One region of the Shewanella sp. SG41-3 genome, then DNA from elsewhere that is predicted to be linked to it. Evidence: predicted binding sites of a transcription regulator. Region 1 holds the regulator's gene; the other holds the start of a gene.

Evidence for each region. Region 1 encodes MetJ, which represses methionine synthesis genes. Its sites were predicted from a motif close to TAGACGTCTAGACGTCTA; they were not measured.
Region 2: metE (5-methyltetrahydropteroyltriglutamate--homocysteine S-methyltransferase) is a predicted target of MetJ. The motif match lies at 9,666-9,683, and genes of this name have one in related genera.

The regions. Positions count from the first base shown of each region.
Region 1 is NZ_JACJFJ010000003.1:291,048-307,806, forward strand. Features, by position in the region: gene H5164_RS07325 (sodium:alanine symporter family protein) at 1-636, opposite strand, end outside; gene H5164_RS07330 (cysteine-rich CWC family protein) at 1,224-1,478, opposite strand; gene H5164_RS07335 (c-type cytochrome) at 1,648-2,745, opposite strand; gene H5164_RS07340 (c-type cytochrome) at 2,756-3,379, opposite strand; gene metF (methylenetetrahydrofolate reductase) at 3,712-4,596, opposite strand; gene H5164_RS07350 (VOC family protein) at 5,138-5,623, opposite strand; gene H5164_RS07355 (3'-5' exonuclease) at 5,986-6,582, opposite strand; gene H5164_RS07360 (bifunctional aspartate kinase/homoserine dehydrogenase II) at 7,064-9,457, opposite strand; gene metB (cystathionine gamma-synthase) at 9,598-10,767, opposite strand; gene metJ (met regulon transcriptional regulator MetJ) at 10,975-11,289, shown strand; gene H5164_RS07375 (sulfite exporter TauE/SafE family protein) at 11,484-12,221, shown strand; gene H5164_RS07380 (cytochrome c) at 12,531-12,860, shown strand; gene H5164_RS07385 (DUF3373 domain-containing protein) at 13,013-14,725, shown strand; gene H5164_RS07390 (tetrathionate reductase family octaheme c-type cytochrome) at 14,788-16,182, shown strand; gene H5164_RS07395 (pseudouridine synthase) at 16,275-16,759, opposite strand, start outside.
Region 2 is NZ_JACJFJ010000002.1:368,926-385,684, reverse strand. Features, by position in the region: gene H5164_RS04950 (DNA-J related domain-containing protein) at 112-777, opposite strand; gene H5164_RS04945 (phosphoribosyltransferase) at 1,147-1,713, shown strand; gene H5164_RS04940 (U32 family peptidase) at 1,890-3,803, shown strand; gene H5164_RS04935 (DUF3622 domain-containing protein) at 3,999-4,322, shown strand; gene H5164_RS04930 (hypothetical protein) at 4,448-5,113, shown strand; cobalamin riboswitch at 5,488-5,706, shown strand; gene H5164_RS04925 (TonB-dependent receptor) at 5,846-7,825, shown strand; gene H5164_RS04920 (HDOD domain-containing protein) at 7,968-8,708, shown strand; gene H5164_RS04915 (LysR family transcriptional regulator) at 8,691-9,593, opposite strand; gene metE (5-methyltetrahydropteroyltriglutamate--homocysteine S-methyltransferase) at 9,749-12,040, shown strand; gene H5164_RS04905 (dodecin) at 12,252-12,464, shown strand; gene queG (tRNA epoxyqueuosine(34) reductase QueG) at 12,479-13,708, opposite strand; gene H5164_RS04895 (diguanylate cyclase) at 13,749-15,635, opposite strand; gene H5164_RS04890 (phosphatase PAP2 family protein) at 15,870-16,406, shown strand; gene H5164_RS04885 (DUF3069 domain-containing protein) at 16,417-16,759, shown strand, end outside.

The DNA of each region.
Region 1 (16,759 bases):
TACTTCTGCAATACGCTTAATACCGCCCATCAGTACCGCACCAACCAGCACCATTAACACAACGCCGGTCACCCAACTAGGCACGCCAAAATTACTGCTCATCGCATCCGCAACCGAGTTAGCTTGTACGGTATTACCAATACCAAAACCAGCAATAGAGCCAAAAATAGCAAATGCAGTACCTAACCAAGCCCACTTACTGCCTAAACCGTTTTTGATGTAATACATAGGGCCACCAACATGGTTGCCATTAGCATCTGTTTCACGAAACCTCACCGCCAAAACAGCTTCCGAAAACTTAGTCGCCATACCCACGAGCGCCGTACACCACATCCAAAATAGCGCACCCGGACCACCAATAAAAATCGCCGTTGCCACACCCGCAATGTTACCGGTACCAATAGTGGCTGATAATGAGGTCATTAATGCATTAAACGGGCTGACATCACCCTTTTCGCTATCATCTGTAACCTGACGACCCGCCCATAACAATCTAAAGCCTCGATTTAGCTTTAAAATAGGCATGAATTTTAAGCCAATCGACAGAAATAGCCCGACACCTAAAATCATAATTAGCATGGGAACACCCCATACTATACCGTTAACCATATTGACAAATTGTGTGACTGCTTCCATGTAAAAACCTCATAATGAGTAATGATTTATGTCTAAAGTTATAATTATTATTAACTAACCTCACCTCGCGGATAATAGACAGGATAAAACGTTTAAACGGGAGTCATACCAAATCTACAAAATCAAACCTACACTGTGCTTTACTCACCAGGCTGTTTGAAAACCGTTTATTATCCAAAACTGAGGTTAATTATCTTCTGATTCCCCCTCAACAGCCCAACTCCGTTGAAAAACAATCATTTTAGATTACCTCGATTTCGTTAATCATAGCAACCATGTATATGTGACTAGCGCCAACTTCAATAATACCGTCCTAAAGTCATCAGAAGATCCCCCTATTAATATAAATCGCGCATTGTTCTGCCATGACACAAATATGCATTCAGAGACGGTTATAGATAAGTACCAATATTGGTTTATAGGTCGATAAATAAAATATTAACTTACTTGGGAAGGACAAGAGCGAGGACATCAAAGCAGCTATTGATTGGCGTTAAGTGTTTATATGCCAAGTTAAGCCGCTTCGAAGCGGTAACACAAACCATCACTCAAATAGCATTGAGATTTCGCTAATGAGTAATCTAAGGTTAGGGTGAATAAATTTCAACGGCATCAATATCAGATTGTTGCACTAATTTAGCCATACAAGACTGACAAACACATTGATTATTGGGTAAATCAACCCCAGAAGATGTTGCGTTAAACTGCGCAATAACTGAGGGCATATCCACTGTTTGCTTAGCGCACCAACATGCATCTATGGCTAATCCTTGCTCCATGGCACAAGCATTATCTTGTTGGCACAGTGGGCACAATTGTGCAGCAAAGGTGAATAATGTCATTGCCCAACCTATGAGGTAATAATAAATAAAAGCTAAGATCAACATACTGCCATTTCTGATCGCTATGCTCAATAAGCTCTGTCTAAGTAATGTGTACACTTACAAAAAAGCCCATTAAGCGTTCACTCAATGGGCATCATTCATAGGTTTATCTTAATTCAGATAGATATCAAGGCTTAACTGTATTTTTAAGCGGAAAAACCGGATACGAATCAGTCCCTAAAATAGGCTTACCGGCAACCGATTGGCCATAATAGCCCTGGTGCTGATGGTATGTGGCTTGAGTCTTACTCACATCACCATCAAAACGAGGATCTTGTGGGCGATCAAACGAATTAACATAAGCGGCAACATCCCAAGCTTGCTGAACGGTAAGCTGGACACTTTTACCTAACGGCATATTTTCATAAATAAAATCAGCAGCCGTATTTACGCGATGCATTCCAGCGCCCCAGTTGAAGCTTTGAGGTCCCCATAATGGCGGCAAGGCAGCAACCCCAGCGATTATTTGTCCTTGACCATCTTCGCCATGACAAGTTTGGCAATGAGCTTGATAAACAATCATACCGCGCTCCGGCGCATAGGCTAATTCTGGATCTGGCGCTTTAGGAAAGCCCCGTCCAGGTAACTGACTTAGCGCTTTGGTATCTAAATTTTTGGCAATGGCCTCTGGCATCGGGAAATCATCCCGCATTGCACCTTTCACTAATTCAGCATCAGATAACTCAGGCACAGGGCCGCTAACGTTATATTGTGCCATTAATCCACTCATGCCTAACCAGTATGAATAAGCAGATATTGCCACTAACTCAGGAGAACCAGACTCGGGCGCTTTACCGTTCATTGAATAAGTAAAACAACCTTGAACACGCTCTTGAAAGCTGTTCACTTTATCATTTTTCTTACGATAGGCCGGATAGGCAAAATATGCCCCCCATAAAGGCGACGAATTAGCTTGTTGCCCTGCATTCATATGACAATTAGCACAACTGAGTTGATTACCAACGTACTTATCTCTAAGCGTTTGAGTATTCACGAACAATTGATAACCTAGGCGAACTTTGTCACCAAAAACTCCCGCAGGAATATCGGTTAATGACGCAGGTTGTAGATAGTTCTCACCCACTTTTTTAGGTACTGCAGGCAATGCCGCTTGGCGATCAGGTAGTGCTGCTGAAGCTGTAACAGGGACTTCAGTTAACATTTCATTGGCCTGTAAAGGCAAGCTAAACAGGACACCAATGCTCAATAGCGATAATAATTTCATAGCCATGTCCTTATTTTATATTGGCAAAATACTGCGATAATCCATCGATTTCGGCAGCTGTTAATTTCCGCGCAATATTACCCATCATATTGTCAACATCACCGGTTCGAGTGCCGTCTTGCCAAGCTAATAGTTGGGTCTTGATGTAACTGGCTTGCTGGCCTGCTAAGCGAGGGAAATTGCCTCCACCAATGGCCGATGGCCCATGACAACTGGTACACGCCGGAATAGTTCGCGACCAATCGCCTTGAAAGGCTAATCTTTCAGAGGGATCACTAATGGCAACCTTGTCACCGCGAAATTGCAGCGAAATATCTGCAACTGGCTGTTGGCTAAAATATTGTGCCACTAGGCCAATATTATCACCTTGTACCGTGGCAGCCATTGCTAGCATGGTGGGGTTTTGACGTTTACCGGCATGAAACAACTTGAGTTGATTGGTAATGTATTCAGCCGATAAACCAGCTAAACGAGGGCCAATGATATCAATTCCTTGACCTTGAGCACCATGACAAGAAGTACATAACTGAGCGGCGGGTGGAATGGCTTGTTGAGGTTCTGCAGCATTTGCTTGCACAATATTAACTATGGTTAAGCCAGCCAATACACTGAGTACATAAAAGGATGTTTTCATCATCACACCTTTTTAGTTATTAATTGTTGTTAATATACCATAGGCTATAAATATGAAAAAAAGAATACGGCAAACGTCGAATACTCACACAAAAGGCCATAAATATTAAACAAAAACCCCGCTAATGAAATCATTAACGGGGGTTAGAGACTATGACCACTGCGTCTGTTGGTATCGACTCAGCAGCCATTCTAATTTAACTTTTTTGAATAGGACGGCCTATTCAACGCTAAGCCATTTACGCTTAGTTCAAGGCAAAAGGCGCAATTTAATGGTTTAAATGAATGAGCATTTTTGCAACGATAAAATAGGCGTAGAGTCGTTACGCCTGTTTACTTTGGACGCACACCTAACGTATGGCAAATAGCATAAGTTAATTCGGCACGGTTAAGAGTATAAAAATGAAAATCTTTAACCCCTTCACGAGACAATACTTTTACCATATCAATCGCAACGTTGGCTCCAACTAACTGACGAGTTGCAGGGTCGTCATCTAAACCTTCAAATTGGCGATGTAACCAATGTGGAATCGCCACGTTAGTCATTCCAGCAAAACGTTTAGTTTGCTTAAAGTTAGTCACCGGCAAAATGCCTGGGATAATTTCAACATCTATGCCAGCGGTGACACAGCGATCACGAAAACGTAAATAGGATTCAACATCAAAGAAAAACTGAGTGATGGCACGGTTGGCGCCCGCATCAATTTTTTTCTTCAAGTTAATTAAATCAGCCTGAGCGTTACGCGCATCTGGATGAACCTCAGGATACGCCGCAACCGAAATATCAAAATCTGCCACTGAACGTAATAAACGTACTAAATCATTAGCAAAGCGAGTTGGTTTTGGGCTGCCTTCAGGTAAATCACCACGTAAGGCGACAATGTCTCTAATACCTGAATTCCAATAATGCTTTGCCAGTTCAACTAACTCTTCATCACTAGCATCAACCAAGGTTAAATGCGGTGCCGCTAGAAGATTCGTCTCTTTCTGAATACGTTCAATCACGCTATGAGTACGATCACGTACGCCGGAATTGGCACCATAAGTCACAGAGACAAATTTAGGGTTTAACGGCTCTAAACGACGAACTGAATTCCACAGGATCTCTTCCATCTCTGGCGTTGATGGCGGGAAGAATTCAAAAGAAACATTAATATCATTCAGCTCAGACAAGCTCTGATTTAACGACTGGGCATGTTGCGCATGATGAAAAGCCATAATGTATTCCTTCAACTTCTGTAAAACTTAGGAGCCAATACCAATTAACTAACTTTTAATTTAGCCGTTTGGACGTCTATATGTCCATATACTAGTTTAACTGCATCCTAAGTCAAGCTAAAATACCATCAATTAACCAATTTAAGTCTACAGCTCAATCGCAAGCAATAACGCGAGCAATAACGAAACCAGCCAAATCCTTTGAGTCACGATAAAAATGACTACAGACCGACTATAAGTGTTCACTGTATTCCTTTTAGTGCATAACAGCTCAAATCAGTTACGCAGACATCTGCATATGTCTGCAAGCCTTTATCAAATCACGGTGTGATAAACCATCAAACTGACAATAAATGAGTTTCTTATGCGGTTAATAAAAAGCGAGTGTTACTCTGATGAAGCTGGTTAGCTTATTTAATCAGTTGATATATTTTAAGTTTCTCTGCAAAAATGCTCAAAAGTAACCTCAGAAATGTTTCCCATGACATAAAAAAGCTACCATCTAGGTAGCGTTAAAGTAATACGGATATCGTTAAACAAATTACTCGTAATCAGTAGAGTAAGTTTCTTCATAGCTGTGCGAGTAAAGTTCAAACAAGTTGCCAAACGGGTCTTCTAAGTAGACCATTTGTGCTAGCTTACTGTCGTCTTCTGGGTGGTAGCGCATAATGTCCATTCTTACTTTACCGCCATATTGCTCCGTACGCGCAATAGCGCCTTCAAAGTCATCTGTTTGCAAACAAAAGTGGAAGATACCAAGACGGGTAAAATCAACTTCGTGACGTTGTTGACGATCGATCATTTCAAACATCTCCACACCAATACCGTCAGTCGTGACTAAGTGTGCAATGTTAAAGCCTTTAAAGCCTTCACCAAAAACGGCCACACACATTCTGCCAATAGCGGTTTTACGTTCTTCTTGAACCTTAGTGTTACCCATCACCACTCTTAGTCCCAGCGCTTTAGTATAAAACTCAACCGCTTTATCCATGTCGCCAACCATCAAACCTACATGATTCATTTTCATAACTTACTCCTAAATACTATTGATTCGTCTTTGTTCGATGGCGTAATCTTACGGCGGACAGTGAATGAATAAAAATTATCAAAACTTATCTAATTGATAATTTAAATTTATAACACTTTGATAATCACAAAATAGAGATTCTCAAGCAATGATATAGCTTTAGCCAACAAGACAAATTCAACACAGCAGAGAGCTTGAGAACCAACGAGTAGAAATCAAGCAACGGGTTTAATAGGTGAGTGATTAAGCGCAGAGGCAGTGCAGGAAACTTGATGACCCTAACTAATTGTCAACAAGCTTATTTATTTGGTCAAATAAGCTAATGTTGTTTATTAAATTAATTGGTGAGAGGCTCATATTCTTTAGGGAGATGAATGGCTCTGTCTTTCTATTTCGAGAGCAATTAATAATGCGCTATGTGCATCATTTGCGGCGTATCTTTTCTGATGATCGTGTAAGGGGAATATTGACCAATTGGATTGTTGTGCACTCTTAGATAGCCGTTGATTAAAAAACATCGCAACCGCAACTCTAGCGCCAACGCGTTGTTTAACTTGCGCAAAACGCATCACCTTTGAAGAGAGTTCTTCTGTATTGATTAATTTAATGCCAAATTTTCTAAAAAGAAGTTTTTTATCTTCTTTCAATCCAAAACCTACCTTCTTTATTGTCGGGTCAGATAATATTTCAGCGATTGCAGTAAAGTTTTCATAAAATTTTGTAGGAAATAAGAATACTTTAGATTTTGTGGCTATCTGGATTAAATGAGGTCCATCACTGACCTCACCTTTTACAAAACAAGGTTTGCTCTCTGTATCAAACCCTAAACAAGAATGAGTTCTTAACTCCGCTATTGCATTTATAAAGTCGGCTTTGTTTGTAACGACGATAATATTCTCTAAACTAATACCGTCATAAAGGGGTAAATCTCGAATTTGTTCCTTTGTTGGCCTTTGCATTGGATATCCTTTTGCCCAGAGAGTCAGTACTCATGTGTGGCGATATTGATAAGAGCATAAATCGCTAGTTGGCTTTATCCAAAACGGTAATGCTAACTAACATTGAGGCCGTTGAAAACTTCCCATAACAGAATACGTGAGCAGTAGGATAAAACCCTGTCGCGAAGTGTTAGCTTTCCAGGAAATGTTGATCGGGCGCTAAGGGTTTGCAAAAGAGTATAAGCGCTCTTCCCCTTTACTCTGTTATGAGCCAAGCACCACTAAGCTGGCCGCTGGCCATAAGTACAAAGCAATAAATAATAGTGCTGGATTCCGGCTCACAAGCATTGCCGGAATGACGAAATAGTGAAATATCAAAATGACTAAATAGTGAAGTGTCGGGCTGACGAAATAGTGAAGTGTCGGCATGACGTTGATGGCCGCAGGCCAAAAAAGCTAAACCCCGGCTCCAAAGCGTTACCGGGATGACAACTTAACTGACCTACTCTTGCAATAGGTCTTTGCAGATATGCACTAAATCGGACTGCACCGCTGCAGCAGTCACCTCACGCCCGGCCCCTGGTCCGCGGATAATCAAAGGGTTACCTTGATAAAACGTACTGCGAATAACAAACACATTATCGCCTGGGGTTAAATTGGCATAAGGATGATGATTATCCACCCACTGCAAACTCACTTCAGCTTGTAACTCACCTTCCACTTTATCCAACGAAGCCACATAGCGCAGTACTTTATGTTGCTCTGTTGCGGCGACATATTGCTGCAACAAACCATCATCTAATTCACTGATGCGTGATAAAAAGTCTTCAAGTGATAACTCTGCTAAGGCTTTGGGCACTAACGAGTTAAGACTGATATCATCTAATTCTATCGCCAAACCAATCTCGCGCGCCAAGATTAACAACTTACGTTGCATATCGCGGCCCGACAAGTCATCACGCGGATCAGGTTCTGTAATACCTAAACTTCGAGCGTGGAGTACTAATTCAGAAAACGGTTTACTGCCGTCATAATTTTCGAACAACCAACACAAGGTGCCGGAAAATATGCCACCAACGGCCTCAATTGTGTCGCCACTGTTACGTAAATCATTTAATGCATGTTGTATTGGTAAACCGGCGCCACAACTCGCGTTATAACGCCAAAACAAGCGACGATTACTGAGTTGCAGTTTTAATTCGCGATAAAAAGGTAATGGCCCAGAGCCGGCTAATTTATTCGCGCTCACCACATGAATTCCGCGGGCAAATAACTCTGGATATTGTAAGGTTAACGCTGCACTGGCACTGATATCGAGTGCGACAATTTCATCGCATGATAACAGTGCCAACTGATCAAACAATTTGTCATAATCCCATTCAATGCCGTGCTGCTGATAATCTTGTTGCCATTGCTCGAGATTAATTCCGTCATTAGAGATTAAGGCTTTTTTCGAGCCGACTAAACCCACTAACTCAACAGTAGCCTCAAGTTCATGATCCAATGCAGGGCTTGCGCGTTTAAATAAATCAATCCACGCCTCACCTATATTACCCACGCCCAACAATAACACTCCGATGCGCATTCTTGGCCCAGCGCAACGACGATGCACTTTCTGAGTCAATAAGCTCACTTGAGCTTGCGGCACTAAGGTGACTAAACTCAGTGAATCTTGATAAACAGGTTTAGCATCGCGGCTAAGTAATCGGGCAAAACTGCGTCTAAAGTGATGCGCATCAGCACTGACAAGGGCCACTAAACCTAAATCAGTTTGGGCACTTAACTCGTCAATACCAAACTCACTGCTGTATTGCGTCAATAAGGCCTGTACTTGTTTCTGGCACTCTAGGGTAAGTGCAAGTTCAATCTTATTCTGTGCTAGCGACCAATAAGCTAAAGGCGTAATGCCAACGTTATCTAAAATAGTCAGTAACGGCTCAATGTCAGCGTTCATTTTAAAACTAAACAACACCACTTCATTTAAGTTAGTCACAACGGGTGCACTGGCTGATGAACTCAGTGGAGCAATTAAGGTAAAGTCAGTGTGTGAAGCATAACTGGACCGCACGGCTAAACTTACGTGAGTATTAAACAATGGCTGTAAGGTACGTGAGTGCAACACAGGCGAGCCTAGACGAGCTAAGCGATCCGCTTCTGCTAGTGACATACTCTTAAGTAATTTAGCGTCATTAATTTTATTCGGGTCGGCGTTAAATACCCCTTCAACATCAGTCCAAATCGTCACACGCTCAATGTCGGCTAAACTGGCAATTAAGGTAGCACTAAAATCTGAACCATTACGGCCCAACAATAACGTATCACCATGACGATTAGCACAAATAAAACCTGTAATAACTAAACGCTCTTGCGGATGCAAAGCGAGTAAGGCTTGTACTTTTTCACGCGATTGCGCCACTAAAATATTGGGAATAGCACCTTCGTCTGCAACCAAAATAGAACACGCATCCACATGAGTGGCTGTTACGCCCATTTCTCTCAGCAATGCGGCCATAAGGCGTGCAGACCAACGCTCACCAAAACTGACCACTTGGTTTAATTGGTAGTCATTACGCTGCTCTAAAGACAATAAACTGACTAATTGCGATTTGTCAGTCGACAGGCGCTCACGTAGGTCACGAGCCAGCTCATTTGATAATAACTGTTCAATTAATGTCTGCTGATAACTAATCAGCACTTGAAGCTCTTCTTGCCATAACTGACCGCTGTCACGCAGAGTGAGTAATTTGTATAAAAAGTTAGTCGTCTTGCCGGCGGCCGATACCACAACTAAATCATCACTTTGACCATGTGTAAGCAAAATATGGGCAACACGGCGATAGCAATCTGCATCCGCTAAACTTGAACCACCAAACTTATGTAAATGACTTCGCGTCATTACTAACTCCTTAAACAACTAAGACTTTTATTGCGACGGCTATACTTCTAATTTGAAATAAATAGTGTGGCAAGTGCATATTTTCTATTTTACTTTATTTGGCCGGAACCACAGCAAACTTAAACTCGAATTAAGCCAACTCAAGCTGATTTTATCGCTGTAACAGCGGCGAGACCGGCTTGAATATCCGCGAGCAGGTCATCTGCATCTTCAATACCGACTGATAATCTCAGTAAAGTGTCTTTAATACCAGCCTGTTGCCTTGCCTGTGGGTCCATTGCACGGTGAGTCATGGTGGCAGGAACAGCAACTAAACTTTCCACTCCGCCTAAACTTTCAGCAATACTAAACAAAGATAATGCCTGTAAAAAGGCCACCACTTCAGCTTCACCACCGGTTAATTCAAAACTTAACATAGCGCCAAAACCTTGTTGTTGTTTTGCGGCAATTTCGTGACCCGGATGGTCTTTTAGACCTGGATAATACACCTTGGCAACCACATCACTGGCATTGAGTAATTCTACAATTTTTTGCGCATTACGTTGATGCTCACGAATGCGGACTGCCAGCGTTCTTAAGCCACGTAAGGTTAAATAGCTATCAAAAGCAGAACCGGTTAATCCAAGGGTGTTTGACCACCAATGTAATAATTCACCCACTTCAGCATCTTTAGCCACCACAGCGCCACCGACCACATCACTGTGACCATTAATGTATTTGGTGGTTGAGTGAATAACGATATCGGCCCCCAACAATAAAGGTTGTTGTAATATTGGCGACAAAAAAGTGTTATCAACCGCCACTAACGCGCCAACCTCATGGCAAGCGATACTGATCGCATTAATATCGACTACCCGCAGTAATGGATTTGATGGCGTTTCTAACCAGACCATTTTGGGATTTTGCGCTATCGCGTTGCCCAGCGCTTGCGCATCAGTTTGATCAACAACCAATAACTTAAATTGACCTTTTTTGGCCAGGTTAGTAAATAAACGGTAACTGCCACCATAACAATCGTGCGGCACAACCAATAAATCATCTGGGCCCAACAAACTGGTCACTAAGGTAATGGCCGCCATGCCGGTACATGTCACCACACCAGTTACACCTTGCTCAAGTTTTGCAATCGCCTCACCTAATATACAACGCGTCGGATTACCTGAACGGCTGTAGTCAAACTCGCGAGGATTAGTGTGGCCATCAAATGAATAATTGGTCGATAAATAAATCGGCGGCACAATAGCACCATGTTGTGTGTCTGTTTCTATACCCTGGCGAACGGCCAAAGTGGCACTTTGATACTGAGTCATAATTGATTCCTAAAAAGTCACAAACACACAATAGATGTCTAGACGTCCAAATTTACCGAAGAGTTCTCCCCGAGTCAACCAAAATAGCCGTTTAGACGTCTAAACATCGAGAAATCTATTTGCATCGGGATTAAATAGTAGCAATAATTTGACTAGAGATTGTAACGGTTTAAAATCTGCAGCGTATTTATCGTTAAGGGTAAGTTAATGACTGAATGGAATGGCGAATATATCAGCCCATATGCCGAACACGGCAAAAAAAATGAACAAGTAAAAAAAATTACGGTTTCTATCCCTTTAAAAGTATTAAAAGTACTGACAGATGAGCGGACGCGTCGCCAGATAAATAATCTGCGCCATGCAACTAACAGTGAACTGCTATGCGAAGCATTTTTGCACGCGTACACAGGTCAACCATTACCTTATGACGGTGATTTATCAAAAGATCAGCCTGATAGCATTCCAAGTGAAGCGAAAAAGTTAATGGATGATATGGGTATCGAATGGGAAGAGCTCGAATAACCTACAGGTTAATGAATCCCTCACCGACTTTAAAACTGCCCATTGATACCAATCCTTATTGAAGTTTGCTCTTTTAGCGAAAATGATTAGCGTGGTATTCGAGGCAGTCTTTTAAAGGCAAAGTTGCTGTACGCCTAAAATAGATCCAATTTCAATGTGGATTGCTATAAGCAGTAATATTTTAAAGAGAAATTATGATGTCATTTATCGATCCAACCACTTTGATACTGGCATCAATTATTGTATTTTTTGGCGCGCTAACCCAAAGCTTAATTGGCTTTGGGTTAGCCGTTGTAGCAAGCCCACTACTGTATATTGTTAATCCTCAATTAGTTCCTGTTCCTATTATTGCCATGGGTTTTGCAATCTCTGCAATGACCTTGTTTAGAGAGCGCGGCCACCTGCAGTTTAATGGATTACAATATGCCTTACTGGGACGTGTTCCAGGAGGATTTTTAGGTGCAGGGTTATTACTGTTTGCACCACAAGCCATACTAGGCTTGGTGATTGCAGCAATCGTGTTTATTGCCGTTATCCTAAGCGTCTTTCGCTTTACCGCACCAATCAATCGCATCAGTTTATTTATCGCTGGGGTATTTTCGGGCATATTTGGCAATATCGCTGCGATCGGCGGCCCACCAATGGCCATTTTACTTGCCGGTCAAGATGCCAGTCAATTTAGGGCGGCGCTATCAGCCTTTTTTGTCTTTAGCTCATTAATCGCATTGGCTATTTTAGCCGTTGTCGGCTTAGTTGAAGTAAAACATTTATGGCTATCACTGCTATTACTCCCCTCAGTCATTGCAGGCTACCTTGTCTCTGGTCGATTAATTGGCCGTGTCGATAAAGAGAAAACCCGGGCTGCGACATTAATATTGTGTAGCATTAGCGCAACAATATTAGTAATAAAGTCGACAATCGCATTAATTTAACGCCACTCACTGATTCTCTTTATCAAATGACCTTCCAACAAACAGGGCTGCACATTATTTTATGTGGCTGAATCCCTGTCACTAAACGTTAATTTATCCTCTAGCAAACTATTACCCTCTAGACAATAGATCTGCATCACACCAACTCCATTAGATTTTTATCAATTAACTTTTTTTCAATTAGTTTTTTCTCATGGATATGATCTACTTCAAATTAACACTAACTCCTTTTAGGTAACATTATTTACAGCAAAACAATAAATATATGTTGCCAAGGCACCAGCCATAAAAAGCTTTGTAGAGGATAAAATGATGAACATTTACGTTAAAGTTGGTATTGCAATCGCGATTGCATTTTCTCTTGGTAGCCAAGTAATGGCTGCAGAAGGTGGTAACCCTAAAAAAGGTAAACATCTTTATAAAAAAGAATGTAAAGCTTGCCACAGTGCCAATAGTGAAGGCAAAGAGCTCACCCCTATGACCAAAACCATGAGCCAGTGGGATCGCTTTTTCACCCGTGATATGCATAAAGCCAAACCTGCTGTTTTCGAGGCGCTATCAGAAAAAGACTTGAAAGATATTCAACAGTTTTTATATGACCACGCAGCCGATTCAGACCAACCAGCAACCTGTGGCTAAGTCATTACAGCTTAGGGCCTTGTCGTCTTAAGCGTCAACATCAGCCAATAACCAAACTGACAAAATAGTGAGGCTTAGCCTCAGGGATTTTTACACCAAAAATTTGCCACATCAGCTTATACATTTGGCAAGTTTAGGGGGAGAGAAAGATGATGAGAACTCTGATATCAATACTTGTAGCTAATGCGCTTTTCATGAGCGGCGCTAGCTTAGCGGCAGACACCGATGCACAAAAAATTGCCGATCTTAAACAACAACTGGCCACCATTACCGAAGATCTTGACGACTTAAACTCACGGGTTGATAAAACTGAGCGCCATACGGCACTGGACAGAGTGTCCATCACTGGTGACTTTAGAACCAAAGCACACTCATTACATTATCAAAATGTCACATGGAACCCTGCCATGAACGTTAACTTTTCTGATTTTGGCGCGAAAGCCATGTCAGGAGCATTTGGCGATCCAAATAGTGCCACCTCACCATTGGGCCAAATGATGATGGCTAATCCTGATTTAGCCAGCGCGTTTCAAAGCGGTATGCTGCAAGGCATTATGCCAATGGTGTTAGGCCAAAAAACCCAACAAGATATTAATAACGACATATTTTACACTACCCGGTTACGCCTAAACATTGATGCCAAAGTATGGGACAACGTCAGCTTTGCCGGACGCTTAACCATGTTTAAGAGTTGGGGAGACTCAGCTGGGGTTAAAGTATTCGACTCGTGGAACTCATTCACCATGGATGGCACCAGTAGCGGTAGCACCAGTGGTGATGAGTTAAAAGTAGAGCGCGCCTATTTTAACTGGAAAGATATTAACGATAGTGGCGTTTACCTCTCTATTGGGCGTCGTCCTTCAACCTATGGCCCACCAAGCCATTATCGTGAAAATGAACTCAGAGGCGGCACACCGTCAGGCCACTTAGTCAATTTCAACTTCGATGGTCTTACCTTAGGTTACAACTTAGGTGATATCACAGGTATTGAAGGGCAAACTGTACGTTTTTGTTACGGTCAAGGCTTTGAGTCACAGTACGGTAATGGCGAATTGTTTGGCGACATCATCACTAAAGACACCCACCTCGGCGGGTTTAATATCGACGTGATTAATGACGGTAACCATTTCTTACAGTTCACCTTATTCGGTGCTAAAGATGTCAATGATGGCTTTACAGGCACCATGGCATTCCCAACTCAACTGGCAGGTATCTTTGCCCCAACCATGTATCAAGACATGCAAAAATTTGACAACTTTAACTTCGTCACCCGCGTGCAACCAAGCGGTGTGATTGGTGATATGTACTTAGGTGGACTTGGTTATGCCTATGAATCCGATGACGATATGAAAGTGTTTGCTTCACTCGGTTGGACTCGTGCAGAACCTAACGGCAATGCCGGTTTATTCGGCGGCATGTTAAGCGATGCGGTATTTGAAGCCGAACTTAATAGCACAGGTACTGAAATCATTATGGTGCCAAAAGAAACCGTTGATAGCGACACCAAAGACGGTTATGGCATTTATGTGGGTATGCAAATCCCTGCCCCCTTCGGTAAATTCGGCTTGGAATATAACTATGGTTCTAAATACTGGAGTCCCTTCACCCAAGCACAAGACGACCCAATCGGCAGTAAGTTAGCCACCCGCGGTCATGTTGCCGAAGCCTATTATATCTTTGATATTAATCCAAAAATGTTTATCAAGTTAGCCGGTTTGTATTACGACTATGAATATACCGGAAGTGGCTCACCAGTGGGTGCCCCTCAGAAAATTGACGATGTGATTGCCGGTAGTGCCTACTCAATGTTGCCTGTGGTTGACACTGCTTATGACGTCAATGCCTCACTGACCGTTAACTTCTAACACTCACTTAACCTTCTAACTTGGCCCCCCTGAGCACAAGCTCAGGGGTAAGGACAAACACCATGAAACTATTATCAGCACTGGCTGTATTATTGTTATTAAGCAGTAGTGCGCAGGCTGCCTTTAACCACAAAGAGGCATTACAAGGGCCTTTTACCAGCGGCACCGAGGTGACAACACAATGCTTAACTTGCCATCAAGAACATGCCGAAGAATTTATGAAATCTTCGCACTGGACTTGGGAGTTAGAACAAAAACTGCCAGGTCTTACAGTTAAAAGAGGCAAGAAAAATAGCATTAACAACTTTTGTGTGTCGATCTCTGGCAATGAACCACGTTGTACCAGTTGCCATGCTGGTTATGGTTGGAAAGATTCTACATTTGATTTTAAAGACATGACCAAAGTCGATTGCTTGGTATGTCATGACACAACAGGGACGTACATTAAAGATCCAGCTGGTGCAGGTGAACCGTTAGCCAAAGTCAATTTAACGAACGTAGCACAGAATGTGGGAGCGCCCGTGCGTGATAATTGCGGCAGTTGCCACTTCTACGGCGGCGGTGGTGATGCCGTTAAACATGGTGATTTAGACTCATCGATGGCTTACCCAGACAAGGCAACCGATGTCCACATGGACACCGACGGTAATGACTTCCAGTGCCAAACTTGTCACGTCACTGAAAATCATCAAATCAGCGGTAACGCTATGGGCGTATCACCTGGTGGTGAAAACAAAATTGGCTGTGAAAACTGCCATGATGCCGCGCCTCACAAAAATAAAAAGCTTAATACACATACTGCAACAGTAGCGTGTCAGACCTGTCATATACCGTCATTTGCTAAAAATGAACCCACTAAAATGCGTTGGGACTGGTCAAAGGCAGGACAAGATCTTCCTGAAACTACAGACCAATATGGCAAGCACACCTTTATGAAAAAGAAAGGCAGCTTTATTTGGCAAAAAGACGTTCCACCACAATACGCTTGGTTTAACGGTCACGCAGATGCCTACATGGCGGGCGACAAAATTGATCCAACTACAGTGGTAAAATTAGCTTTTCCATTAGGTGATATAAAAGACCCTAAAGCTAAAATCTATCCATTTAAAGTGCATACAGGTAAGCAAATATACGACACCGAACTCAACATATTACTGACCCCTAAAACATACGGTAAAGGTGGTTACTGGACTGACTTTGATTGGGACTTAGCGGCCAAGCTGGGTATGGAAGCGAACCCAACCATGGTAGAAAAAGGACTTAAGTACAGCGGTAAACATGGTTTTGTTGAAACCGAAATGTGGTGGCGTATCAACCATATGGTGTCACCAAAAGATAAAGCATTACAGTGTAATGACTGCCATAACAAAGGCCAACGTTTAAACTGGCAAGCCCTTGGTTATGATGGCGACCCAATGAAAAACAGCAAAGGGATTAAGCACGCTAAAGCAGAATAAAGTCGCATAAATCTCTAGTGTAAAAGACGAGTATCAAACCCAAAACCGCCATCAACATATTGATGGCGGTTTTTTTAGTCGTTAAAAATGGACTAAAAAGCTAAACCTTGGCACTGGAAATCTTGTTCAATACCACTGACAGGATCAATAAAACGCAAGCGTTTAGCCAATAACTGTAATGGTTTATCAAAATTATCCGGCCCTTTAGGTTGTAACACCGGATAAAAGCGATCATTGATGATAGGCATGCCCAGACTCAGCATATGTACTCGTAATTGATGAGTTTTGCCAGTAATCGGGCTTAACTCAAATAATCCTAAATCACCTTTTACTGCCACTAAGCTGATTTCAGAATGGCTATTGGCCTCACCTTCAATCACCTGCATAGTAAAGCTTGGGTTAGCTGGGGCGATACGATTTTTCACCGTCCAGTGGATAGGTAATGCACAGCTATTATCAGCTAATTGAGTCAATAATTGCGGGGTTATCTTTGCAATGGCCTGATAGTTTTTAGTGATGTTGTCATCTAAAAACAATTGATGATAAGCATGCCGAGTTTGCGGATTGAGTGTCATTA
Region 2 (16,759 bases), on a different contig from region 1:
CTCGTTATACACAGTACTATGAATGATAGGGACAGATACTGTCGACGTTGTCGTTATGCTAATGGTTTATACAAAGGTGCAGTTAAGCCATTAGCTGGTAATTATGGCAGACTAGAGCGACTCTTTTAGAGTTTGCCATGCTTCGCACACTTCACGGAAACGTTCAGCATTGCCTTGATCGCGGTCTGGATGCCATTTAAGCGCCAGCTTACGCCATTGTTTACGGATGTCTCTATCGGTAGCAGTTTCATCCAGTTCAAACACTTTTAAGGCTTGGCCCACATGCATTAACTTGATATTAACGCCAATATACTCTTTATAAGTTGACCAGAACGACTCGAGCATTTCTCGCACTACGTTAACGCTGGCATCGTAATTAGCCCAGTCGAGATAGTAATCGCGTAATGCACCATCGCGAATATGTTGGACATCTGCACTGGCCGGAATAATCCTAAATATTTGGATTTCCATTGCCTTAACTTGTAACCACTGTTTGGGCATTAATATATCTTGTAATTCATACAAGGCATTCATCAATAAAAAGTTACGTTTAAAAAGATCTTTCTCCGGTAACGGATCAAGGTTATGCATTAGCCCTTTGGCTTGCAACTCGCTGGCTAAATGATGCACTTTCCAACTTTGATTAGTTGACTGCAATAAACTCAGCACAGGCCATATAAGCGGATTATCACTTTTATTTGCATTGATTTGATTGCTTTTGTTTGTATCGTCCCATTCAGGAGCATGGGCCGAGTGTAAGGTTTTATTGAGTAACATGGTGGTGTATTCATCCTGAATTGGCGATAAATTCTACTTATCATGAAACCACACTATGCCATAGCCGTTGTTAATCACAAGTAGATTTATACTCGCAGAGATGTCGATTTGAGCCTGCATATGCAGCTTTATTTGGCGATCTGGACCTCGACCTGAATGTAATGCTTAAGGGCTTGGTAATCTGGCGCTGAGCAAATGATTCAATCAAGCGAGGATGGACAGCATCAGCTGGCTGATTACAGGGGATTGCGATTTCATTAAGCGGTTAAATTTTTTATTTACCTTGATCAATTAATTACTATTCTTACAGGCAAGAAAGCTTTATTTGGTATAAAATTCCCCGCAATAAAATAATCGGGGGCTTAACCAATGACAGATAAACACTTTATTAGTGCGCAACAACTACTGGAAGATTCATTTAGACTCGCTGCACAAGTGTATGACAGTGGCTTTCGACCACAGTTTATTGTGGGTATTTGGCGCGGTGGTGCTCCAATCGGTATTGCAGTACAAGAATATTTCGATTTTAAGAAAGTTGAAACTGACCACATCGCGGTGAGAACCTCTTCTTATTATGGCATTGGAACCGATAAGCAAGATAAAAATATTAAAGTACATGGTCTGCATTATATTATCGAAAATGCTAACGCCAGTGATGGTTTGTTGATTGTTGATGACGTCTTTGACTCAGGGCGCAGCATTGATGCGCTTATTGGTAAGTTAAGAAAGTTTATGCGCTTGAACATGCCAACGGATATCCGTATTGCCTGCCCTTACTACAAACCGAAAAATACCAAAGTGGACCTAAAACCAGAATATTTCATTCATTCATCTGAAGATTGGTTAGTGTTCCCACATGAAGTGTCTGGTTTAAACCCACAAGAAATTGCTGAAGGCAAAGCTGACTTTAAAAACATCCAAGAGTTGTTTTTATAAGCGTAATGCTGCACAGCTTATCGCGGTTATTAGCAACGAATTTACTTAGAACTTTGGGTAAAGTTTGCTAAAATACAAGCACTATGCGAGTGCGCCAACATACTTATGTCAATGCGATAATATTAGTATGTTGGCGCACTTTTTTATCCGAATTGATGCGAAATTTAGTTAACATTATGGTTTCTGTAGAATTGTTCACCCCAGAGGCTCCTGTAAAGCGCCAGTTAGAACTCTTAGCCCCCGCTAAAAATGCCGATTATGGCATTGAAGCTATTCGTCATGGTGCTGATGCGGTTTATATTGGTGGCCCAGCGTTTGGTGCCCGTCACAATGCTGGCAACAGTATTGAAGACATTGCTCGCTTAGCAGAATTTGCTCATCGTTATCATGCCCAGGTGTTTGTGGCCTTAAACACTATTTTAATGGATGACGAACTTGATAAAGCCCAAAAGCTAATTTGGCAGCTTTATGAAGCGGGTGTCGATGCCTTGATTGTGCAAGACATGGGGGTGTTACAATTTGATCTTCCGCCTATTGCGTTACATGCCAGCACCCAAACCGATAACCGCAGCCCAGAAAAAACGGTATTTTTTGAGCAAGTTGGTTTTTCTCAGGTGGTGTTAGCCCGCGAGCTGAATATTCCCCAAATTCGTGATATCGCAGCCAGCACAAAAATGAAGTTAGAGTTCTTTATTCATGGTGCTTTGTGCGTCAGCTACAGTGGTTTGTGTAATTTAAGTCATGCTTACTCTAATCGCAGTGCTAATCGCGGTGAATGTTCACAAATGTGTCGATTACCCTGTAATTTGACCACGCGTGAAGGCGAGGTCTTAGCTGAAAATAAGCATTTATTATCACTAAAAGATAATAACCAAACAGATAATTTAGAGGCGTTAATTGATGCGGGTATTAGCTCGTTTAAAATTGAAGGCCGTTTAAAAGACATTACTTACCTTAAGAATGTTACCGCACATTATCGCCAGCAGCTTGATGCGATTATTGCCAAGCGTGCCGATCTAGAATCTATTTCTCATGGTCGTTGCGAATTTAATTTCACTCCCGATCCTGATAAAAGCTTTAACCGCGGTAAAACCGATTATTTTGTTAATGAACGGACCGAGGCGATTGAGCATTTTAGTTCGCCTAAGTTTATTGGTGAAAAAGTGGGCCGAATTACTCATGTCGGTAAAGACTTTATTAAAATCGATACCAGTGAAAGTGGTAAAGACATTCACTTTAACAATGGTGATGGTCTGTGTTTCTTTGTTGAGCATTATGAAACTCAGCGTTTGTCTGACGATAAACTCTCTGGTGTACGCATCAACCGCGCTGAGGGCAACACTTTATATTTAACTGAAGTGCCCAAAGATCTTAAAATTGGGGTGATGATGTTCCGAAACTTTGATCATAAGTTCGAAGCTATCCTCAACAAAGATTCAGCTAGCCGTAAAATTGCTGTCGATATGCAATTCTTTGATACTGATGACGGCGTAGGCTTAACGATTACCGATGTGCATAATATTAGTGCCACCGTCACTTTAGTGTGCGACAAAGCTCCTGCTAATGATCAGGCTAAAACCGCTGAAAATTTGAAAAAACAACATAGTAAACTTGGCAGTAGCGACTTTGTGCTGAATAAGATTAATTTGCTGACACAAACCATGTGGTTTTTACCCGCATCTGTGGTCAATGAGTTACGCCGCGATGCTGTAAGTGCATTAATGGCGGCAAGGGTTGCCAGTTACCAACGACCTGAGCGTTGGGTGCATGATAAAACGGCGCGTTTTCCACAAAAAGCATTGAGCTTTTTATCCAATGTGGCCAACGAAAAAGCCAAATCGTTTTATCATCAACATGGGGTGATTCAAATTGAAGACACCTATGAAAAAAATAATGTGTTACATGATGCGCCGTTAATGGTGACCAAACATTGTCTCCGCTACAGCTTTAATTTATGCCCGAAAGAAGTTGAAGGTATTAAAGCTGATCCGATGTTTTTAGATGTTGGCAAAGATAAATTGAAGTTAGTATTCGACTGCCATAAATGCGAAATGATGATTGTTGGCTCCAACCAATTAGTCAAACAATAATGGTGTAGCAGCAATATTTTATTCATCATTGCTTTTCCAGTGGCAATATTCTCCTTGTCACTGGATAAGTTTTTTGAATAAGCTGAAAAAACAGCCATTAAATAGCTGCCCAAACTCGTGCGTTTCGAGTACACTGCGCGGCTGAAATTTCACGGGTTTAAGCCTGTGATACCTTAAGTTAGGAAAGAATAGATTATGAGCGATAGCAAAAAGTATGCTTTACGTGTTATTCAAATTGAAAACACGTGGAAAACTGAAATTACTCGTCGTATGACAGCGACTAAAACCATAGTATCAAAAAGCCAAGATGGTTTTGCCACAGAAGCTGAAGCCATTGCATGGGGCGAGCAATCACTGCAAGGTTTTTTAGCTAAGCAAGCTGATCGTAACAAGCGTAAAACTGAGAAACACCTTAAAGCTAAAAGCGTAGCCGCGGCCATTGCTGCTGAATCAGCTATCGACGAAGAAGAACTTTTCGACGCCGAAGATGATGCTGAAGATGACGAAGCGTTTAATTAATATGTTATCCAAGATGTAAATGTTATAGATAAGTTTCAATTTTTGTATGTTCAGGATAGGATATGCTCAATTAGAATGGTTTCGATCAACTTATCTTTATCTTGACCAAATAAGGATTCATTTGGATGAACAAGATTGCTGCAATTATTGGCTGCTCGGGGTGCATAGGGATATTGTTCCTGTTCCCGAGTAGTGCATCTGCTACCTCTCAAATCCCCATGACATTTGGTGAAGTTGGTCATTCATCAGCTACTGCGGTGATGTCTGATGATGTTCAGCAACTGACAAAGCTGTCTGCGAAGTTTGGTTTTTTACCACCATTGGATTGGAAGCTTGCCTTTAATGAAAAACGTGGTGATATGACCATGGCTGAGTTTGTTCCTAGTGATGAGTCGTTAAATAATTGGTCTCGTTTAGTCTGTATGCAAGGCTTTAAGGGCTTAGCCGATGACGTTGAACCAGAACAATTTTTAAATTCAATGGCTGACACTTATCGACAACATTGCCAAGGGCAGGTTATTTATCAACAGCTCGGCAGTTCTAAGGTGGATGGCCTCGAGGCTGTGCATGGTTTATTAGGCTGTACCAGTATGCCTAATATTCATAGCGCTTCAGCTGTGATTGAAACGTCTTTTATATCCCCTTTACAAGGTGAAATGGGCTATTTTACGGTAATAAGTGACGACGATGATGTCTACCTTATTCATAAATCTATTCGTACCGACATATTTACTCCTGATACTGCACCTATCACTATCGATAATTATCGTCAGTTTATGACCCAGCCCTAATCATTTTTTCTCGGTGTTGAACATTAACCCGAAGATCTCATTTACACTTATTTGTATCCAAGTTTCAACTTTACATCTTGATGTTTACGAATGTAAATGTGTGCTCATCAGTTCGCTTAGCCTTTAAGACCATAGCAATCTATGAGTTTATTTATCATTAAGTTGAATTATCTGTGAGATTACCTTTTGTAAGTATGAAGTACACCTTAGGATCCGTTATAATCGCCGCGTTATTATTTTACTGCGCAGACGGTTACGTTTAGCACCCAGTGACTTAATACAAGCTTGTCATAACCAAAGACATATTTTTTAATGTTGAGCTGAGCCTCATGTTATTTTAATCGCTCACCTAAAGGCTAAATCAGCGTTGAGGTGAGTGAGTCAATCTTTATGGTGCTTGCCGTGGGTCAATATCCCACAGCAGGATAATCGGGAAACCAGTGCAAGTCTGGTACTGCCCCCGCAACGGTGATTGGTGAGAGTCAGGTGCGCAACTCGATTGCGTTAATCATCTAGACTCGCGCGTGCTATGCCATTGAGGTCTTAGCACCACAGCCTTAGTCCGGAGACCGGCCTTAAAGGTGATTTCGATGATTTCGGTGGGCAGATCTCGAAATGTAATATAATACCGCTTGTTGGCATACGCTCAGAATTGATCTGTAGATTTGCCAACAGTCGTCATCTATATTGCGGCACTTTTGCCCCATTTTTCCTTTCAGGAGTTAAAGGTAAATGGGTACTAAACCAACAAAAATTGCATTGCTATTAAGTGCATTCTTCAGTGTAGTCAGTGTGAATGCTATGGCAGCAGACTCAGCGGCTACATCTTCTTCATCTTCAGCAATCAGCATGGATGAAACCCTAGTGGTTATTGGTCGTAATGCTGCTAAGCCATTAAATATTGCTGCCAACGTCAATGTGATTGATGCTGCTGACATTCAAATGAGCGGCGCGACTAACTTAACCGATTTATTACGTGGACAATCTGGTATTCAGGTGTCGGATAATAATTCGGGAACAGTATTTTCTATGCGCGGATTTTCTGCTTCGCAAGCGGCGAATAACACCCTGATTTTAGTTGATGGTCGCAGACTGAATAACATTGATATTGCTGCACCGAGTATTGAATCTATTCCAATTAACTTAATTGAGCGAGTTGAGATTCTATCTGGTAGTGCTGGTGTGTTGTATGGCGATCAAGCTGTTGGCGGCGTTATCAATATTATTACTAAAGCACCAACAGAAACCAGTGGTGGCATACAAGTCAGTGGTGGCAGTTTTGACACTTATGAAGCTAAAGGTGATATTTCGGGTGCTATCAATGATGCATGGCGTTACTTTTTAGCGGCGAGTTATAACAAAAGTGATAATTACCGCGACAATAACGACAATGACACCAGTTCTATTTTAGGTCGCATTCAGTATCAAACTGACGTAGAAGACTTTTTTGTCGAAGTTAATTATTTTGATAATGATCGTCAAGTACCAGGTGCACTGACCTTAGCGCAATATGAAGCCAATCCTCGTCAAGTGGCTCCCTTTTCTGAGGGTGAATTCACTCATGAAATGACCACCGCATTACGCAGTGGCTATCAGTACCAGTTAAATAATATTTGGGCATTGAGTGCCGATTTAACCTATTCTGACACGTTAATCACCAGTCTGTTATATGGCAGTGAAGGGCGAATTGAGCGTGACTTATTAAGCTTTTCGCCTAAAGCGACCGCCAATTATCACTTAGATCATGGCGACTTGAATTTGGTCACCGGCATTGATGTGAGTACAGGTGAAGCAGATTTTGATACGGCTTCTATTCAACGCAATAATAAACAGACTCAACGTAGTGCTTATGTTCAAGCATCAGTGCCTATTACCAAGACATTATCTTATGTAGTAGGTGGCCGTTACTCGGAAGTGACTGACGATTTGTATGATCAGTTACTTTATCCTAACCGTATTGAAATTGATAATGACGCCCATGCACTTGAGTTTGGTGTTAATTATCGTCCGAGCAGCGAACATCGTTTTTATGTTCGTGCTAATGATAACTTCCGCTTTGCCAAAGTCGATGAACAAGCTTATACACCGCTGACAACTCAAGGGTTAGATCCTCAAACGGGTCGCTCTTATGAAGCGGGTTGGGATTATACCACTACCACTCAAACATTGAAGATCAATGCTTATCAACTTGAATTAGAAGATGAGATTGTTTACGAAGGTGGTCGAACTGATGGGCCTTATGGTGGCGGTGCTAACGTTAACGCTGATAAATCGCGTCGTTTTGGTATAAGCACGGCTTATGATGTGCAGCTTTCAACGAATTGGTTATTAGGTGCGTCGTACGACTATATTGATGCAGAATTCACTCAAGGCGAGAACGACGGTAAAGCATTATCTTGGGTGGCCAAGCACTCTGGTAAAGCTTATATTAGTTACGATATATCTGCTCATTGGCAAGCGTTTGTTGAAGGTGTTTACACTGGCGAGCGTTACATGGAAGGCGACAACAGCAATACTGGTGATAAGTTAGACAGTTATGTATTAACCAACCTTGCGTTGAATTACAGCTATGTAGGGTGGAATGCCAGTTTACGTGTTGATAATTTACTTGATGAAGACTATGTCGGCACAGGGTATTACTCTGCTTATGGCAGTGGCTATTATTCAGGTACTGGTCGTTCAATTAGACTTACAGCGGGTTATCGTTTCTAGATAATTTGGTTGATCAAGTCTTAGTCACAACAGCCAGTAAATTATTACTTATGAAAGCCAGTGAACTATCGCTGGCTTTCGTTTTAATATACCGTTAAATTGATTAATAGTGTGTTAATTTTAAAAAAGGTAATCGATAGATATGACGAGTCTTGAGCAACAAGTTTTTACTCAAGTTAAAGCTATTATTAGCAATGAAGAGCAAGTCATTGGTCGTCGTGGCATATTAATTCCATTAAAAAAAGCCCTGATTAACGAAGCTGATATTAGAATCGTAATCGACATAGTCTCTGCTGATCCGGCATTGGCTGCACACTTGTTATTGCGCAGTAATAGCGCCCATTCAGCTGGAATGATATCGACTAAAAGTCGCAGTGTTAAAGATTGCTTAATTCGTTTAGGCCAAGTGAATATCTATCGATATGCATTTTCATTTTATCTTAAAGAACGCCTTGATGAACTCCCTGAACCTTACAAAAAATTGGTTCAAGGTTATTGGGCCTTAAATGAAACGATTGCGGATGATTGTTTAGAACAGTTACGTGAACAGATTGAAACCGGTGATAACATCAAAATTGATGCGGATGAAATGCAAACCTTAGCATTATTTAGTGTTTTTGGTCAGGTGATTGTATTAACGGCTTTTGCCTATTTAAATGCAGAGCTGTCTCGCCCCGTGTCACTAAAAGTATTAAAATCACTGATTGATAACCAGCAACAACAATTATCCCTTGATGCATTTGATGCATTAGGATTGGATGACGATTTACGCGAAGAGTTTTTAATTGCCCATAACTTACGCCAAACACAAAACCCTGATTCTCCAGGACTTGTGCTTCGACGCGTGTTATCTAAAAGAGGTTTATTAATCAACCCGCTGTAAATTTATACCTTCACTTGCTACCAGCTCGAGCCACTGTTGAATTAAATTTGCATTAGTGGCATCGCGGCGATACGCGCCAAACAATGGACGTTTTAGTCCTTCTGCGCCTAATTTTACCGCCGTAAGACTCAGCCCCTGACTTTCTCGAATAGACCAAGTTGGTAGGGTGGCTACGCCATCATTACAGGCAACTCGCTGCAATAACATTGAGGTCAAGTCGCATTGTTTTTGCTCACCAGGTTCAATACCCGCGGGCTCTAAAAAGTGTTTGTATATGTCTAAACGCGCGAGAGGCACTGGGTAACTGATTAAAGTTTGCTTTGCCAATTGAGCTGGGGTTACAAAGGCTTGTGTCGCTAATGCGTGATCACTGGCAACGACTAACTTTACTTCAAAATCAAATAGATGTTGATAAGCTACGCTATGTCCAGGCACTGGGTCAGAGGTGAGCACTATGTCTAAACTCCCCGTTTCCAGCGCATTGAGTGAATCAAATAAATGACGACTTGAAATATCAATTTGAGCTGCTGGCGCATATTGTTTAAATTGTTCAATAACCGGCATTAACCAACGAAAACAACTGTGGCATTCAATGCCGAGCTTAAGTTGTTGGCTTTCACCCTCTAAACCGCGCTTAAGATCAGATTCGGTTGCAATCACTTTCGGTAAGATTTCTTCCGCTAAATTCAGCAGACGTGAACCTTCGTGAGTAAACGTTAACGGTTTACTTTTACGAACAAAAATAGTTGAGTTAATCCGTGTTTCTAACTCTTTTATTTGATGAGAAAGCGCCGACTGGGTTACAAATCGTTTTTTAGCTGCACCCGCTAAACTGCCACTTTCCTTTAACGCCATCAAGGTGCGAAGGTGTCTAAGCTCTATCATTTTCTCTCCACATGAATCTTGCTCAACTAGCCGATGAAATCAATTCGATTGCTTGACAGCAGAGTAGCACAATAAACTTCTAGACGTCCAGACGCCTATGCGGGTTTTTCTGCATAAATGGCTATAAATTTTGCTTCAACGAAAAGGAAAGCAGCATGAAAATTTCAAGTTTAGGATTTCCCCGCATTGGACGTCAGCGTGAATTGAAGTTTGCACTTGAGCGTTATTGGCGCGCAGAAATCTCATTATTTGAACTGAAACAGGTCGCCAGTGAATTAAAAAAAACGCATTGGCAGTGGCAAGCAGATGCCGGCGTTGAGTTAGTTCCAGTAGGCGACTTTGCTTATTACGACCAAGTATTAACCCTAAGTGCCACCTTAAATGTGATCCCAGATCGCCACCGAGCTACTCAAGCCGATGGCAGCCAAGCACCTATCGATATAGACACCTTATTTCGTGTGGCCCGTGGCCGATCGCAAACTGGCCAACATGCTTGTGCGGCAGAAATGACCAAGTTTTTTAACACTAACTATCATTATCAAGTGCCTGAATTAAGCGCAGATCAAAGCTTCGAGATTGCCTTTGAACAGTTGTTTGATGACGTCAGTGAAGCGCAGCAACTCGGTCATCAAGTAAAACCGGTATTGCTTGGCCCAGTGACGTATTTGTATTTATCGAAAAGCCTGACTGAGTTTAACAAGCTATCGTTATTACCGCAGCTACTGACGGTTTATCAGCAGATTTTGCAACGTTTTGCAGACCAAGGTGTGAGTTGGGTACAACTTGATGAGCCAGTATTAGCCGCAGACTTAACCGAGGAGTGGCAGCAAGCCATTCGCCACAGTTATCAATTTTTAGCGCAACAAAAACCGGCATCATTGAAGATATTACTTGCCAGTTATTATGGCTCTATTGGCCATCATCAAGCATTGGTGAGTGCATTACCGGTTGATGGTTTGCATCTTGATTTAGTCACAGCACCACAACAAGTTGAGGCGTTTATCAAAGCGCTCGGCAGCCAACAAGTTTTATCGGTTGGAGTGATTAATGGTCGCAACGTGTGGGCTGCCGATGTTGATGTTATTGCTGATCAGCTGGCAGAATTAGCGACCACGTTGGGCGATCGTTTGTGGATTGCACCTTCATGTTCATTGTTACATTGTCCGGTTGATGTTGACGTCGAGACGCAACTGATCAGTCCGTTACAGGGACAATTAGCATTTGCCAAACAGAAACTGTTTGAACTTAGTGACATTCAGCAGTTAATTAACGATCAAGATTCACAAAGCAGCCAAGTGATTATTGATCGTTGCCAGCAAAGGCGTTTAGCCACAGCTGCTGCAGCTAATCAAGAGGTTGTTCAACGTGTGTTACAGCTTACTGCGAGTGATTTTGAACGTCATAGCCCTTTTGCTCGGCGTATTATTGCTCAGCAACAGAAGCTAGCACTGCCATTACTTCCCACAACCACCATAGGCTCATTTCCGCAAACGCCTGCGATTCGTGGTTTACGCAAACGCTGGCGTAAAGGCGAAATCAATGACACTGATTACCGATTACAGCTTGAGCAAGTCACTCAGGACACCATTTGTCGTCAACTTAAACTCGGTATTGACGTATTAGTGCACGGTGAAGCTGAACGAAATGACATGGTGGAGTATTTTGGTGAACAGCTCGACGGTGTTGGCTTTACTCAATTTGGTTGGGTGCAAAGTTATGGCTCTCGTTGTGTAAAACCACCGCTAATTTATGGTGATGTATCACGTCCTAAGCCGATGACGGTTGATTGGGCTACCTATGCGCAAAGTTTAACCGACAAGCCTGTCAAAGGCATGCTAACAGGCCCAGTGACCATCTTGCATTGGTCGTTTGCTCGAGAAGATATCCCTCGTCAAGATATTGCCAATCAACTTGCGTTAGCGGTGCGCGATGAAGTGATCGATTTAGAAAAAGCCGGCATTGGCATTATTCAAATTGACGAGCCAGCATTTCGTGAAGGTTTACCGATTAAGCAGAGCCAGTGGGCAGATTATTTAACTTGGGCAGTAGATGCCTTTAAGTTGTCGGCGGCTGGTGTAGACGATGCAACTCAAATCCATACTCACATGTGTTACAGCGAATTTAATGACACCATTAATGCCATAGCGGCTATGGATGCTGATGTGATCACCATTGAAACTTCGCGATCACGGATGGAATTATTGAATGCGTTTGAAGATTTTTGTTACCCGAACGAAATTGGTCCTGGGGTGTATGACATTCACTCGCCCAATATTCCAACGGTAGCCGAAATGGTTGATCTTATTACTAAAGCTTCGCAGAAAGTGCCGGTGAAACAATTATGGGTTAACCCTGATTGTGGTTTAAAAACCCGTACTTGGGATGAAGTAGAGCCAGCGCTGCGCAATATGATTGCAGCGACTAAAGTGCTTCGACGCCAGTTTTAATTAGCATGATGCTGCTCACAATGGGTCATTGTGCTTCACCAGCTGATCGCTGGAGCTGCGGCTTTGTTGCAGAACTCTGTGATTAACTTTTCAACCTTGCGATACTGGCTGATGGGGTATTCACAGCGGACTCATTGAGCCTATTTGCTGTGAACTGAGCCATTATTGACTACACTCAAAATACGTCTTTCAGTTAACCAAAGGAGCGATTATGAGTCACACTTATAAAGTCATTGAGCTAGTGGGTTCATCACCGATCAGTTCAGATGAGGCGATCAAAAATGCGATTGCAGAAGCCAATAAAAGTTTATTACATTTGCGCTGGTTTCAAGTTATCGAAACCCGTGGTCACTTGGAAGAAGGTTTAGTGGCTCACTGGCAAGTCACCGTTAAAGTGGGTTTTACCTTAGACCCTAATGCTTAGTTGTCGCATGTTGTTTATGCATCTCTGGGTAGACCCTTTTGGATTGATCTGATCACTCGTTGAGTTTTACGTGAAAGCGCCGACTGTGGCGCTTTTTGTATTTGTTGCACTAATGCCCATTCAATATGTTCAAGCACCATGCCATCTACTTCATCACTGTGTTTACGTTGCTCTAATGCACTAATAATGGCCGGATTAGCCGGAGCATTACCTAATGCTATCGCGATATTACGTAACCAACGTTTATGGCCAATTCGGCGAATCGCGCTGCCTTCTGTTTGGCTTAAAAATTGGCTTTCAGACCACGCAAATAGAGTCAGTAAATCGGGTTGAATAAGCGCACTGCGAGTATGAAAATCTGTCTCTTGGGTCAGTGGTGCTTTAGCATTAACTGGGCACACGAGTTGGCAATCATCACAGCCATAAATACGATTGCCGATGAGTGGACGAAACTCTTCTGGAATAGCGCCCTGCAATTCAATGGTTAAGTAAGATATACATCGCCTTGCATCGACCACATAGGGTTCGACAATCGCATCTGTTGGGCATGACTTTATGCAGGCTACGCAAGTGTTGCAGCCTTCTTCGATTGGGATATCTAACGGCAAAGGTAAGTTAATTAATAACTCGCCGAGGAAAAACCAACTGCCGGCATCAGGGTGTAAAATGAGTGAGTGCTTGCCCGTCCAGCCTAGTCCCGCTTTATCGGCTAATGGACGTTCTAAAATCGGTGCAGAGTCAACAAACGGTCTAAAATCTGTGTTGTGAAAGTCGGATTGTTGGCAATATTGATGAATTTTATCACCGAGTTTTTTAAGCCGTTGGCGGATTAATTTATGATAATCACGTCCACCGGCATAGCGAGAAATATAACCAAGGTTGGGGTCGGTTAAATTACTGGCAAAGCCAGCGTCAGGCGGTAGATAATCCATCCGGGCACAAATGACTCTAATGGTTCCTGGATGTAATTCAGCGGGTCTAGCCCGCATCATTCCATGATTAGCCATGTAAGCCATCTCACCGTGGTAACCTTTATCTAACCAATCTTGTAATACTGCCTCATGTTGGCTTAAGTCGACATCAGCAACACCAATATGAGCAAAACCAAGTTCTTTACCCCAAAGCTTGATCTGTCTATTGAGCACATCAAGCTGAGCTGCGGTCAATGGGCAGGGCTCGGGGATTGAATTGATCTCAGGATCGGTAATTGGATCAGGCGTTAATACTGGGGTCGTTGTTGTCATAACACTATCATTAAGTAAACACATGGAAATTATACGCGTTTTACTCGGCTTTGACACAATTTCGGCCGGCAGCTTTGGCAGAATAGAGCGCTTTGTCGGCTTTTAGCAATAATGGCGACAACTCTGTTTCATTGGTGTAACTGGCGACTCCGGCACTGATTGTTTGATGCAAATTAGGCGAGATTTGTGACCAATCATATTTTGCTATGGTCTCGACTAAGCGATTAGCAATCTCAATGGCTTTTGTTTTGTCGATATTAGGTAATAAAATCAAAAACTCTTCACCACCAACTCGACCAATCACATCAGTGTCACGCATCATGCTTGTACTAATTGCCGCTAGTTTTACCAGTACTTTATCGCCCATATCGTGGCCTAATGTATCGTTAACGGCTTTAAAGTTATCAGCGTCAAATGAAATCAATGATAATGGCGTGGATGATTGCTGAGCGATTTTTAAAAAGTAATTACCTTGAGAATGTGAATCACGTCTATTGGCTACTTTGGTCAGTTCATCGGTGAGCGCTAAACGCCTAAACAGTCGTTTTCTGAGCAGTTGTTTGTAGGCGAAGATAGATACAATCACTAAAATTATCGCGACTAAGCTGATAATAATGATCTGCATGTCTTCATTGCGCTTCATGATGTCCAATTGCAGCTGTTTTTCTTTATCCCTTTGAATAAGCATTGTATTTTCAGTTTGAATCTTGTTGTTATCAAATCGAGCTTGCATCTCCGCATTGCGCTCTGAAAGTACTTTTTTGTCATATGATAGATGTGACTCGACAAACAATTTTAGGGTTTCATACGCCAGTTGCCATTGTTGTGAGGCTTGATATATTTCGCTTTTTAGCTGCAACACTTGATTGAGGCCACGGATATTATTACTGAAATTAAATGCTTTTTCAGCCTGGTCAATATCGATTAATGCTTGCTGATAAAGCTCTTGCTGGTAATGCACCTTGGCCATAAATAAATTCATGTAGCTATAACTGTTATCATTTTTGGGTGTAATCACCTTTTGAGCATCATGCAGAATCACCTCAGCGTCTTTAAGTCTATTTAAGCTGATTAAGTTACCGGCAATACTAATAGATGCATCCGCAGCAGCAATGGGGTTATTTTCTGTTAACCAAAAATCGCGCGTTTTTTGGAAGCGTTCAATGGCTTCTTCATAACGTTCAAGCTTCTCTAATGACAGCGCAATTTGATTATTGGTGAGATTGGCTTCATAAATCTGTTTATTTTTGAGATAACTTTTTTCGAGTTTTATTTGATATGTTAATGCGGTCCGGGCATCGCCAAAACGGCGATAACTATTGGCCAGCTCACCTAAATTAACATTTGCCCAATAAGTTAAATTAAGAGACTCATATAAGTTTTGCGCTGTAATAAGATCTTCGAGTGCTTCAGAAAAATTACCTAAATAAGATAGGATTGCACCTCTAGTGCTTCGGCCATCCGCAATCAAGCGCGGGTCTTCAAGTTTATAAGCATTAAGTATCGCTGTATTTAGGTCGGCAAATAAGCTGTCACTTTCTCCCTGCGCATACAGAAACCAAGCCTTACAATACTGCAGATCAATCTGGATTAAAGAGGGGGCTGGCTGACGATATATTTGCAGGTATTTATCGGCATATTTAACCGCGGCTTGCATTTCTTCTGTTGTGTTCGACGGCAAACTCCAGCAATTAAGACGTATATAGAGTTCTTGGCGAATAATATCGTCATCCGACAAGATACTTTTATACTCGCTGAGTAATTTACGATTATCTTCATCGGATATAAAGTTACCACTGTCTAATAGTGTATAAATTTCATCGGCGCGTAAATTCTTCACTGGATTAGCATAAGCAATGCTGCTAAATCCAATGGCACAGACAAGCATAATGATATGAATAATGCTGCTTAGCTTTAAAGTGGGCAAGGATGCATTTTCTCAAGTTGTTATTGTTAATTCTATGTGACAAAGACTAACAGACTTCGACTTGAAAAGTCTTGTGATTAAATTATAGCCTTGCGTTATTGTTCAATAATCTTATTTTTATCAATATGTTAATCTTATTCACTGTTAAGGGTATTTTTCTGGCGACTCAGGGCTATTTGCATTCAGTTATCTAGACGAGTATAAAGACGCCTTTGGAAATAAACAGAGATAAAAATGTTGCAGAGAATTGTGCAATTTATCGGATTAAGTTTGCTGATAGCATTATCGCCTTGTCATGCTGAAGGAAGCCTGGAAACATCGGGTGACGCTTTGCACATATTACTTCCGGCCACTGCATTGGCAGGAAGTTTAATTGTCGAAGATGATTATCAAGGTGCTTGGCAATTAGTTAAAACCGGTGTATCAAGTCGATTGTTAGTTGAAGCACTGAAATACGGTATAGAAAAAGATCGCCCAGATGGCAGTGGTAATGATTCATTTCCATCTGGTCACAGTGCCGATACCTTTGCTGCAGCGACATTTATCAACCAGCGTTACGGCTGGAAATATGGCATTCCATCATATGCGGTAGCTTCTTATGTAGCATATACGCGTGTTGCCAGTGATCAACATCATGTGGAAGATGTATTGGCTGGCGCTGCCATTGGTATCGTGGCGGGGTGGTATTTCACCGACCCTTATAAAGGGATTAGTATTGTTCCAATTGCCTCATCAGACACTTATGGCGTGTACATTAGTGGCAGATTTTAGAGAGAAAAACATGACAAAAGTTGACCCGCAGTATCAAGAAGTCGCAAAACAAATTTCGTATAACGTAGCCAATAAAGTGTTGCCGATGGATAAGTTACCTGAAACCTTGCTTGAGGCTTATGAAGGTTTGTTTAGCGAACTTATTGACGACAAAGCCAATACGTTTGCCAATGCATGGAATGGTTTGCCAGCGAGTGCGCAAAAGTTAATGACTAAAGCGGAGTTTCATGGCTTTTACATTGCCAATGCGTGGATGCAGTTAAGCCGTGTTGCGCAAGAAATTGCCGATAGTGCCGACTCTGAAGAAGAAATGAATAATAATGAATATGATGGTGTATTTGGCCGTTTAGCCG